One region of the Glutamicibacter sp. BW80 genome, then DNA from elsewhere that is predicted to be linked to it. Evidence: riboswitches for the same ligand, from Rfam matches in the RefSeq annotation. Region 1 holds a riboswitch; the other holds the start of a gene.
What was found. A riboswitch is a leader RNA that binds a small molecule or an ion and turns the genes downstream of it on or off. The one in region 1 is predicted to bind glycine.
Positions count from the first base shown of each region.

Region 1 (6,183 bases):
ATCTCACCTATGGTCGCTCCATCCTTGACGATGGCGTACCCGCCTCGGCCGGCGCGCTTGCCCAGACCTTTCAGGCCCACCAGCTTGCGTGGCGGTGTCTGTCCGCGCAGTGCCTCCAGCGCTTCGCGACCGACAAAGTTCTCGGTCTTCTTGAAGGACACCACCGGTGCGAAGCCGGCATCGAAGGGGGTGCGCTCGACGGAAAGCTCGTTGCCGTAGAGCGGCATGCCGGCTTCCAGACGCAGGGAGTCACGCGAAGCCAGCCCGCAAGGGACCAGTTCGTGGCCGGTGCCGGCTGCGACGGTCTTGTCCCAGATGGCGGCGGCGTCTTCGTTGGCGATGATCAGCTCGAAGCCGTCTTCGCCGGTGTAGCCGGTGCGGGCCAGCAGCACGTCGATTCCGCCGAGAACCACTTCGATGGCCGCGTAGTAGTTCAGTTCCTGCACCGCGGCTGCGGTCTGCTCATCCGCCGCCAGCGATGCCACGATCGCCTCGGCGTTCGGGCCCTGTACAGCGATCAGCGAGGTGCGTGCCGAGGCGTCATCCACCACGACGTCGAAACCTGCTGCGCGCTCGGCCAGTGCGGCCGCCACAACCGGCGCGTTGCCGGCGTTTGGCACGACCAGGAAGCGCTCTTCGCCGAGGCGGTAGACGATCAAGTCGTCAAGGATCTTGCCCGCTTCGTTGAGGATCAGCGAGTACTTCGCCTTGCCGACCTTCATGATGGACAGGTTGCCGGCCAGCGCGGTGTTCAACGCCTCGCCGGCCTGGGGACCGGTGAGCCATACCTCGCCCATGTGGGACAGGTCGAACAGGCCCGCGGTGGAACGCACGGCCTTGTGCTCGGCAAGTTCCGAACCATACTTCAGCGGCATATCCCAGCCGCCGAAGTCGGTGAACGAAGCGCCAAGCTCGGCATGCTTGCCGTGCAGCGCGGTGTGCTTGATATCGGTGCTTGTCTCAGTCATCGCGATGTCCTAGTCTTCGAAGGCTTCAGGAGCTGGGCAGGAGCAGATCAGGTTTCGGTCACCGGCTGCGCCGTCGATGCGCCCGGTGGCCGGGAAGTACTTGTCCCGCTTGAGGCTGGCTACCGGGAAGGCGGCCTGCTCGACGCTGTACTTGCGGTCCCAATTGCTGGAGATCAGCGCGGTGGCGCTGTGCGGTGCGTTGCGCAGCGGCGACTCTTCGATGGTGTAGACCCCGGACAGCACTTCCTGCATTTCCTGGTGGATGGTGATCATCGCTTCGATGAAGCGTTCGATTTCCGCCAGGTCCTCGGACTCGGTTGGCTCCACCATCAGGGTGCCGGAGACCGGGAAGGACAGCGTTGGTGCGTGGAATCCGAAGTCGATCAGGCGCTTGGCCACGTCTTCTGCGGTCACACCGGTTTTCGCGGTCAGTTCGCGGAGGTCCAGGATGCACTCGTGGGCCACCAGGGACTTGTTGCCGGTGAACAGGATCGGGAAGTACTCGTTCAGGCGCTTGGCAATGTAGTTTGCGTTCAGGATCGCGGTCTTGGTTGCTTCGGTCAGCCCGTCGCCACCCATCATCGCGATGTAGGCCCAGGAGATCGGCAGCACGCCGGCGGAGCCGAAAGCGGTGGACACTACCGGCACACCGTCGCGTTCGGTGTAGCTGCCCGAAGCGTCGCCGGGCAGGAATGGCACCAGGTGCTCGGCGACAGCGACCGGGCCGACACCCGGTCCGCCACCGCCGTGCGGGATGCAGAAGGTCTTGTGCAGGTTCAGGTGGCTGACGTCGCCGCCGAACTGGCCCGGCTGCGCGAGGCCCACCAGGGCGTTCATGTTCGCGCCGTCGATGTAGACCTGGCCGCCCGCGGCGTGGATCTTGTCACAGACCTCGCGCACGTCGGCGTCGTAGACCCCGTGGGTGGATGGGTAGGTGATCATGATGGCCGACAGGACGTCCTTGTTGGCCTCGATCTTGGCATCCAGGTCGTTTGCGTCGATGGTGCCGTCCGCTGCGGTCTTCACCACGACGACCTTCATCCCTGCCAGCACGGCCGAAGCCGCGTTGGTGCCGTGGGCCGAAGCCGGGATCAGGCAGACGTCGCGCTGGGATTCGCCGCGCGAGGCGTGGTAGCCGGAGATGGCAAGCAACCCGGAGTATTCGCCCTGCGAGCCGGCGTTGGGCTGGATCGAGATGCCGGCGTAACCGGTGATGGCGGTCAACCGGCCTTCGAGGTCGGTGATCAGTTCGCGCCAGCCGATGGACTGCTCGGCGGGAACGTAGGGGTGGATCGTGGCGAACTCCGGCCAGGTGATGGATTCCATCTCGGCGGCCGAGTTCAGCTTCATGGTGCATGAGCCCAGTGGGATCATGGTGCGGTCCAAGGCCAGGTCGCGGTCCGAGAGGCGACGCAGGTAGCGCATCATCTGGGTCTCGGAGGAGATGGTGTTGAAGATCGGGTGGGTCATGTAGGCGCTGGTGCGCACCTGCGCCTCGGGGATCTCGAAGCCCTCCGGTACGGACAGCTCAACGCCGAAGACCTCGACCAGGGTGCGCACGATATCCGCGGTGGTTGCCTCATCGGTGGAGATGCCCACCTGGGTTTCGGAAACCTTGCGCAGGTTGATGCCGGCTTCGGCCGCCTTGGCGATGACCGCTTCCGCGTTCTCGACGTTGACCACAACGGTGTCGAAGAAGGAGTCGGACGCCAGGGTGAAGCCGCCGGAAACCAGCGAGCTGGCGATGACGCGAGCGTGGTTGTGCGCCCGGGTCGCGATCTGCTTCAGGCCCGCCGGGCCGTGGTAGACGCCATACATCGAGGCGCAAATGGCCAGCAGCGCCTGTGCGGTGCAGATGTTGGAGGTGGCCTTCTCGCGGCGGATGTGCTGCTCGCGAGTCTGCAGTGCCAGGCGGTAGGCTGGGGTGCCGGCGTCATCGGTGGAGACACCGACCAGGCGCCCGGGCATCGAGCGCTGCAGGCCCGCGCCGACGGCGAGGTAGGCAGCGTGCGGTCCGCCGAAGAACAGCGGCACCCCGAAGCGCTGGGTGTTGCCCACTGCGATATCCGCGCCCTGTTCACCGGGAGGGGTGATCATGGTCAGCGAGAGCAGGTCGGCGATGACAGTGACCATCGCGCCGGCGTCCTTGGCGGCGGCGATGATCTGCTTGTGGTCGGCAATCGAGCCGTCGTTGCCCGGCTGCTGGAGCACGATACCCGAGATGTCGCCTTCCGGCAGACCCTGGGAGAGGTCAACAACTTCGATTTCGAAGCCGAGCGCGTCGGCGCGGCCTTCGATGACCTTGATGGTCTGCGGGAAGATGTTCGAGTCCAGCACGGTCTTGCCGCTGGCCTTCTTCTTATTCGAACGGCGCATCATCAGCACGGCTTCGGCCGCCGATGAGGACTCATCGAGCATCGAGGCGTTGGCGATGGGCAGGCCGGTCAGGTCCATGACCATGGTCTGGAAGTTCAGCAGCGCTTCGAGGCGGCCCTGGGAGATTTCTGGCTGGTACGGGGTGTAGGCGGTGTACCAGGCCGGGTTTTCCACGATGTTGCGGCGAATCACCGCTGGCGTGAAGGTGTCGTAGAAGCCCTGGCCGATCATCTGGGTCTTCATCACGTTCTTGGATGCCAGGTTGCGCAGGTGAGCCAACGCTTCGGTTTCGCTCAGGGCAGCAGGAAGATCCAATGCCGCACCCTGGCGGATGTCGGCCGGAACTGCGGTGTCGATCAGCTCGTCGAGGCTGGAGTAACCCAGCGTCTGGAGCATGTGGTTTGCATCGGCCGGACGTGGGCCAATGTGGCGGGACACGAATTCGCTACTCGTTGATGCCGAGGTCTGCGTAATAGTCATGGTGCAGTTATCTCCAGGGGGATCTGTCTTGGCGCATGCCAAAGGAAGGTCTCTGTCCCTCCCCATCCCTGTTGCATAACCTGAGAGTTTTACGCATCCGACCTACAAAGCCGGGCGCTTGCACCTTCGGTGAACCGGAACGGGCCGGTTTCTTTCCAGAGTTGCCTCGTGATGGCGGTACGGGGGCCTGAGAGTTTCCTGGGGAGGAATTGCTCCTACGGCGCCCATCCATGGTGTGAACGGGTCTCTCCCGCCATCCGTCGAAGGCTGTGCCGTGGATCTGATGATCCAAAACACATCACCATCTTACCTGCACCGCATGCTTCTATCCAAGACCGGCGGCTCGGTTAGATTCACAAATTAACTTGCACTGGAGCCTTGAGCGAGTTTTACATAGGCGGGATATCTCGCTGGCAAGGAGTCTCCCGAGGACGTGCCCGTCAGCCGGCGCTTGATCCAGGGTCCCAAATGCTCCTTCACCCAGCCCATATCCTCGCGTAATCTCTCGCCACGGGAGTTGACCGGCAGCTGCGGCAACCCCGGAAGATTGATCTGCCCGGCCCATTCGGGCTCAACGATGCCGTGCCTGCCGAGCAGTTCGAGCACCTTGCGCGCCATCAACGCGTGGCCGAATTCGTTCATATGCAGCCGGTCCCCCGCCCAATAGCGCAGGTCCGAGAATTCCCGCCAGCGCCAGTAGTCGGCCACCAGCGCACCATGGGTGTCAGCGATTTCGCGGATCTTCTCGTTGTAGATGGCGGTCCGCGGACGGGTCTTGTTGAATAGCGGGGAATCCACGGTGTCGAACCCGGTGAACAGCACCACGGTGCTGCCGGACTCGGCAAATCGGCGGACCATCCCGTCATAACCGCGCATGAGCGCGTCCAGATCGGCGCTGGGGCGCAGAATGTCGTTGCCCCCTGCATAGATGGTCACCAGATCGGGTTCCAACGCCAGCCCGGCGTCGAGCTGCTGGTTGATGACCTGGGAGATCTTCTTGCCGCGAATGGCAAGGTTCGCGTATTCCCAGTCGCCCTGGGTGCCCAGCACCTCGGCCACCCGGTCGGCCCAACCGCGCACCCGGTTAGGGCGCACCATGCTGATATCTCCGACACCTTCGGTGAAGGAATCCCCTAATGCAAGGAATTTCATTTCGCTCCCTTGGCCAAGATGAGCTGGCGGGCCAGCTGGCTCAGGCGCACGCCGGTCGAGATATCCTTTTCTCCTTCATTGCGCGAAGGGATGTAGCCGAAGCCCAGCTGGTAGGCCGGGTCGGCGAAGGCCAGCGACGAATTCGCCCCGTCATGCCCATAGGCGAAGATCGAGCCGTAGTCCTTGCGCGCGGTGGGTTTCATGAAACCGACGGCGAAGGCCTGCAACTGACCGTTGGTGCGGTCCGGTCCGTAGACGAGTTCGGTGGAAACCTCGGCCCAGGTATCTGCGCTGAGCAGCCCCTCGGTGGCGCCGAGCTCCGGCACCGCGCCGAAGGACGCGGCGTAGATCCCGGCGAGCGCCTGGGCGTTGGCCACCGCGCCCATGGAGGCGGGACCCAGCTGCCGGACCTGTGGCGAGTTCGCCAGTTCGTGCCAGTTGTACACCGGTCCGGATTCCAGGGCGAAGCCCGAGGTGGAGTTGACCGAGAGCCCGGACGGCGAGAACGGGTCCATGAAGGCAGGTGCTTCATCCAGCGCGGGCAGCACGTCGCGGTAGCGCGGTTCGAGTTCTGCGCCGTGGCCGATGAAGGCGTCGACTCCCAGCGGCTTGCGGATGCGCTGTTCGTAGACTTCTTTGAGTTCCTGGCCGGTGACCCGGCGTACCAGTTCTTCCATGAGTACGCCCATGGTGATGGCGTGGTAGCCGACGATATTCTGTCCCTGCGGCCAGATGCTCGGCATCGAGGCCAGCACCTTGGCGTATTCGGCCGAGTTGAGCAGAACCTCGCTTGGAACTCCCCCGGGGACGCCGAGCACGCCGGCTTGGTGGCTGAGCACTTCGCCCAGGGTCAGGCGCTGCTTGCCGCCGCTGGCGAATTCGGGCCAGTAGGTTCCGATCGGCTTGGCCGGATCGAGCAAGCCGTCCTGAATCAGCATCGCGATGACCAGCGCCCCCAGGCCCTTGGTGCAGGAGAAGACGCAGGTCACCGCGTCGCCGGCGAGATGATCGCCGACCGCGTGGCTGAGCACCAGCTGCCCGCGGTGATAAATCGCGAGCTGGGCCGAATAGCCCTCTTCTTCCGCCGCTCGGGCGTCAAGCGCTTCGGCGAGGGGCGCGAAATCTTCTGTAATGACCGAATCCATGAAAATCCTTAAAGTGCTTGCTGCTTGTCAACTAACACTAGTGCGAAAGGGCAAAAATCTAG
Region 1 is NZ_NRGV01000015.1:19,633-25,815, reverse strand. It holds gene gcvT (glycine cleavage system aminomethyltransferase GcvT) at 1-968, opposite strand, end outside; gene gcvP (aminomethyl-transferring glycine dehydrogenase) at 978-3,824, opposite strand; glycine riboswitch at 3,990-4,087, opposite strand; gene CIK76_RS02535 (SGNH/GDSL hydrolase family protein) at 4,185-4,976, opposite strand; gene CIK76_RS02530 (serine hydrolase domain-containing protein) at 4,973-6,121, opposite strand; gene CIK76_RS02525 (RNase H family protein) at 6,180-6,183, opposite strand, start outside.

Region 2 (6,183 bases), on a different contig from region 1:
GGCCGACCCGATGAGAACACCAGCACCGGCACCTTGTCCGGCGAAAAATTCTCTGGGGACGACACCAATCTGACCGCTGAGAACCAGTCCACCGACACCCAAGGCCAGTTCACCTTTGAATCCTATGTTCAGGGCTTCAAGGATCTATTCCCCGGCTCAACCGAGCAAGATGTTGACCTGCCAAATATGGATGCCGGGTCGGCCCAATGGGACTGGGCCGAGAAGCAATTGGCCGAAGCCCGCGCCGACGGCCAGATTGTGCTCGTCCAGTTCCACCATGCCGCCTATTCCAACGGCGTGCACGGCACCCCGCCGAACCATGAGCACCCCGACAACCAGTCCGGCACCACAATGCGCGCGTACTCGCCAATGTTCGAGGAACACGGGGTCGCCGCGGTCATCTCCGGCCATGACGAGATGTTCGAGCGTTCTTGGGTTGACGCGGACGGCGACGGCCGAGGCTTCCACTCCTATGATGTGGGCGTGGCCGCCGACGGCCTGCGCGGTGAAAAGCTGGTGCAGAATGCCCAGGGCGAGTACGAACCATTGCGCTTCAACTCGCACTCGCAGTGGTCAGCGCCGGCAGACCAGTCAGAGATCTGGGAAGAGGACGAAAATGGCGTAGCGCAGCTCGTATCCGGCGGTCTGCACTACGGACACCTGCAAATCGACATCGCGAAGAAGGCCAAGGGAGCAGAGCTCACATTGACCCCGGTATACGTCTTCCCGAAGTTGGATTCGGAATACCAGCTTGAACGCACCGAACGACGCGTATACGACGATGTGGTGACCTTCCCGGTCAGCCAGGACGGCGCGCCGTTGGCGAAGTAGCCACAGGCCAATTGCTGCCAGGTGGCGCAAGTTGTCTTGGCGCAGAGGCCACCGATGATAGAACATTAGAGCAGGCGGCGTGCAGGTGGCTGCCTGCTCTAAGCAATTACCTCTAGCTGGACTCACGGTTGGTGCATCCATGAAAGTAGGACAACAGATGAACGAGCAACGAGTATTCCACGCGGTGGTGGGCAAGCAAGCCGGCTGGTGGAACATCTGGGTCCCGGAGCTGGACCACGTCACCTCCACCCGGAAGTCCCGCAAGATTGCCGGATACACCCGCACCCTCATCGCGGCGGTTCTTGGCATCCCTGAGTCCTCTTTCCGAGTGGAACGCGAGTCAGTTTCCGCCGAGGAATTCGAGCGCCGCTACACCGAGGCAGTCTTGGCGACCGACCCGCAGGAAAAGAAGTAGTCCCGGGTAACAGCTGCTCTAAGCGCCAAACGGCTACCGCTCCTACATTCCCCGTAGGGTCCGGTAGCCGCTGCTGGTTAAGACTGCCTAGCGCATGCCCAGGAGCGCTCGTTTTCACGCTCCTGCAACGATTCCGTTGCCGGCTATTAACCCTTGCCTCATAGTGTGGCAGAGGTCTTTCAGCCTCATCTCGCACCGAAATACAGGAGTGCCTCATGCGTTTTCGTTTCCTTCAGGGCTTCGCCGCCTTGGCCTGTGCAGTTCTCCTCGCCCCAGCGGCCCCAGCAGTTGCGAATTCCGCGGGGTCCGCGGACCCCGCTTACACCTTCGGCGTCATTGGAGACATCCCCTACGGCGCAGCCCAACTGGCCGAATTCCCCAACATGGTTAGCGAACTTAACGAGCAAGACGAGCTTCGTTTCATCGCCCATGTCGGGGATATCAAGGCAGGTTCCGAAAAATGCACCGACGAACGCCTGAGCCTGGTCAAGGAGGAACTGGATCGGCTTCAAACTCCGCTGGTATTCACCCCGGGCGACAACGAATGGGTCGACTGCCACCGGGCCAACAACGGCGGCTACAACCCGCTGGAGCGATTGGATACCCTGCGTGAAATGTTCTTCCCGGTCGAAAACAAGACCCTGGGCGGCACCATGCAGGTAGATTCCCAGGCGGACATCGGTTTACCGGAAAACGTCCAATTCACGAAGAACCGTGTCGCCTTCTCCGTGGTGAACGTCCAGGGATCCAATAACTCCCTGGCCCCGTGGGCTGGACTCGGACTGACCGCACCAACTTCCGAACAGCTGGAAGAAGTCGCGCTGCGCACCGAAGCAAACCTCGACCAACTGGCCGAAACCTTCGCCAATGCGAAACGATCCCAGGCGCGCGCCGTAGTGGTGATGACCCAGGCAGATATGTTCACCCCGGGGTTCGAGGATGATTCCCTGGCAAACCCCGAATCCGTTTCAGGCTTCAAGTCGTTTGTCGAAGCCCTAGCCAACGAATCAGCGGCCTTCGGCGGACCGGTGTATCTGGTCAATGGCGACAGCCACGTGTTCAACGAAGATGCGCCGCTGGCCGCCGGTTCACCGTGGCTAGAGGTCTACGGTGTCGACCCGGTTCCGAATTTGCAGCGGGTCACCGTCGAGGGTGCCGCAACCTCAAGCGAGTGGCTGCGCGTGAGCGTTGCGCCGAACTCGGCACAGGGTGCAGAAATTCTCAGCTGGGAGCGCGTTCCCTTCACCGGCTGATTTCGTCGACGAAGCGGCGCCCGTGGCATAACCGCTCGGCATGCAAAGCGAATAGGCACCGCGCACACAGTAGCCAAACAGTTGCCGCCCCTAGAGTGGTAACTACCTTCCTCAAAGGTGCGAGTGATGAACCGGAGCCCAGCCATTGGCTGGGCTCCGGTTTTTAATTGCCTGCAGATTGCTCGGGCCGGCGCCTCGACTCCAGGTACGAAGCCCGGAGAATACGGTGGCAAGGGCTGCACCGAGGCCGCCGCTTCGCGCGCAGCATCGGATGAAAACGAAACAACGTCGGCTTGCGCAGCCAACATCCAGAACAATTTTTCAGGAAGCCGCCGCAAAAGTTTTCATACTTATTTCGTCCTAAAGCTGATCCACGAATATGCTCCCCGCTTTCTGACCAGTAAATTTCTCTCTCGTCTAAGTATCTGCAAGTCATCATCCGGTGGCGCCGCTCGTACTCGACAACAAAACGCTTCATATTTAAAACGGGCATCTCCCCCAAAACCGCCCAATACCGGGCTCAGGCATGAGCAAGCCATGGATTGCTCATGCAATAAACTCCATGCCGGTTTGCGCAAGCAGAAAAGAGCTGGGCATACTGTGACTGCAATCACAAGCAGTACGCCGTTGACGCGTGGCGGGAGAGTCCCGCCCAAGCCAAGGGCGGGCGCCGTAGGAGCAATTCCTCCCCGGGAAACTCTCAGGCACCCGTACCGCCACGACGAGGCGAATCTGGAAAGCAGCAAGGACTAGTCCTTGCTCACCGACGGAGCAAACCTCCGATCCCCACCGGATCGAGGTGAAAACTCTCAGGTCTTCAAACAGATTGGGGAGGAACTAAGAACAGTGCCGCACCGTACGCACCCGATTCGAAAGTTCTCCCCTTGGCAAACTATCTCCACCTTCGTGCAGGGCGATCCCTAGATGGGCCTCGTCCGCTACGTTTCGGTGCGGAGAATCTTGCCGCGGAGTCCGACGGTTCGAGTGCGAACGTAGATCTGCCGCAACGTGGCGAAACCCCTAGTGGTTCGCCATGGCACCTCATCGAAGCACCTCACCACTCCTGGAAGGCAGCAGCATGAGCGATACCAGCTCTTCACCCAAACTCGAACGCGGGCTCTCTAACCGTCATATCCAGCTCATCGCCATTGGCGGTGCCATCGGCACCGGCTTGTTCATGGGCTCGGGTAAAACTATTTCGGTCGCCGGACCATCTGTCATCTTCGTATACATGGTTATCGGCTTCATGCTGTTCTTCGTCATGCGTGCCATGGGTGAACTGCTGCTTTCGAACCTGAATTACAAGACTTTCGCGGACTTCGCAGGCGACCTGCTCGGCCCGTGGGCCGCGTTTTTCACCGGCTGGACCTACTGGTTCTGCTGGGTAGTCACGGGTATCGCGGACGTGGTGGCCATTGCACACTACGTCGCTTTCTGGTGGGGGAACCTTCCGCTTTGGATCCCGGCACTCGCATGCATCGCGTTGTTGCTGGTGCTGAATCTGGCCACGGTGAAGGCCTTCGGCGAAACCGAGTTCTGGTTCTCCATGATCAAGATCGTGGCCATCTGCGCGCTGATTGTCGTCGGCCTGGTCATGGTCATCACCAGCTTCGGGCACAATGATGCTACCGCTTCCTTCAACAACCTCTGGGCCGACGGCGGAATGTTCCCGACCGGCTTCATGGGCTTCGTTGCAGGTTTCCAGATTGCAGTATTCGCATTCGTGGGAATAGAGCTGGTCGGCACCACCGCGGCCGAAACCAAGGACCCCGAGAAGACCCTCCCCAAGGCCATCAATTCCATTCCCATCCGCATCCTGATCTTCTACGTGGGTGCGCTCATCATCCTCATGGCCGTTCAGCCATGGCGCCTGTTCTCCGCCGGAGAATCCCCGTTCGTGGGCATGTTCGCCTTGGCCGGGCTGGCCGGCGCGGCGGGCATCATCAACTTCGTGGTGCTCACCAGCGCGACGTCCAGCGCGAACTCGGGCATCTACTCGACCTCCCGCATGATCCGCGGCTTGGCTCTTGAGGGCGACGCACCGAAGGCCTTCGCTCAGTTGTCCGAAAACAAGGTGCCGCGCAACGCACTGATGTTCTCCTGCATGTTCCTGCTGGCCGGAGTGGTGCTGCTCTACAGCGGCGATTCGGTGATGGTTGCTTTCACCCTGGTCACCACCGTAGCGGCCCTGTGCTTCATGTTCGTCTGGTCGATCATCCTGGTCAGCTACCTCGTGTACCGCAAGCGCCGTCCGCACCTGCATGCGCAGAGCAAGTTCAAGATGCCCGGTGGCACCTTCATGCCCTATGTGGTGTTGGCCTTCTTCGGATTCATCCTCTGGGCCTTGACCACGCAGAGCGATACGTTGTCAGCCCTGCTGGTCACCCCGCTGTGGTTCATCGGCCTGGCCATCGGATACCGCGTGGTGCGGCGCAAACCGGGGCACGTGGCGCTTCGTGCCGCGCACGTGGCAAAGGTCGCGGTAGAGAAGGAAGACGCCGGGGCCTTCCGCATCCACGGCCCGGCAGCCACCGAGGCAGCCGGTGAATCCGAAAAGCAAACCGTGTCCATAGATTAACTGAAATAGGCACCGCACCCCGCTTGGGGTGCGGTGCCGATCTATTTTTTACTCCGAGACCGCGTCGCTAGCCGCCGTTGGTTTGTCGGATGCCCTCAGCCAAGGATTCAAAGGTGTAAATGAATCCGCCCGCTGCGCCGCTGACGGTGATGAACCCTTCGGTAGTTCCGGGCTTGATGGCAATATTCGTCGCCGAGTCCAGTCCCTGCGCAGCTTCTGGCATTTTCACCTGCGCGAGCAGTTGCCCCTTGGGACTGTACACATCAACTCGCGTGTCATGCTCGAACATCTGATAGACGTTGCCCGCCGCGTCCACCGCATTGGAATCCACTTGCGCTTCTCCCCCATCGACGTAGACCGCCGGGTGGATGGCGGCCGCTTGCGTGCCCTGCGCGTTGAGCTTTAGCAGGTCGATTCGGTTCGCGGCATACTGGCTGAGCCACAGCGCGGTGAAATCCTCGTTGAAGGAAATCCCGTTGGTGGATGGCAGATCCTCGGCCACCACCGAGCCCTTGGCACTGTCGGCATCGATTCGGATGATGCGACCGGCCTGGGCCGCTTCTAGCGGAACGCCCGGGAATGCGGTGAAGTCGCTGACAAAGAGATCACCGTCCTCGTTGAACGCGATGTCATCCGGGCTCACCCGCCTGCCATCTACTTGCCCTGCAAAGAAGGTTTCGGCCTCCGAGCCATCGGCATTCATGCTGATGATTCTTCCGCCGGCGATGTCGCTCAGGTACAGCTTTCCATCCTTCGGGGAAAACTGCGCCGACGAATAGGCTCCGGAATCATCCGTATAGAGGCTGGAGACTTCCTTGCTCGTCACATCCACCTTCAGCAGTTTCGGCTCGCCCGGTCCCGAGACGACGTCCACCAAATAGAGGTGGCCGTCAGCGCCGAAGGTTGGGCCTTCGAGCAATGCCATACCCGTCGCTTCGTGGACTTCGCTGACTTGCGTGAATTCCTCTGCCACTAGCTGCGTTGCTGCGGAGGAAGTGGCGGTGCCACCGGCGGCACAGCCGCTGAGCAGCAACAGGGATGCGGTTAAGAGTCCGCCGGTTTGGAGCAAACGGCCGCGGGCGCTCATGCGTTCACCTCTATGTGAC
Region 2 is NZ_NRGV01000032.1:66,165-72,347, reverse strand. It holds gene CIK76_RS10555 (metallophosphoesterase) at 1-831, shown strand, start outside; gene CIK76_RS10550 (hypothetical protein) at 989-1,246, shown strand; gene CIK76_RS10545 (metallophosphoesterase) at 1,462-2,499, shown strand; glycine riboswitch at 3,128-3,225, shown strand; gene cycA (D-serine/D-alanine/glycine transporter) at 3,578-5,077, shown strand; gene CIK76_RS10535 (SMP-30/gluconolactonase/LRE family protein) at 5,145-6,164, opposite strand; gene CIK76_RS10530 (NAD(P)/FAD-dependent oxidoreductase) at 6,161-6,183, opposite strand, start outside.
Region 2: another riboswitch for glycine. It lies ahead of cycA (D-serine/D-alanine/glycine transporter); the one in region 1 lies ahead of gcvP (aminomethyl-transferring glycine dehydrogenase).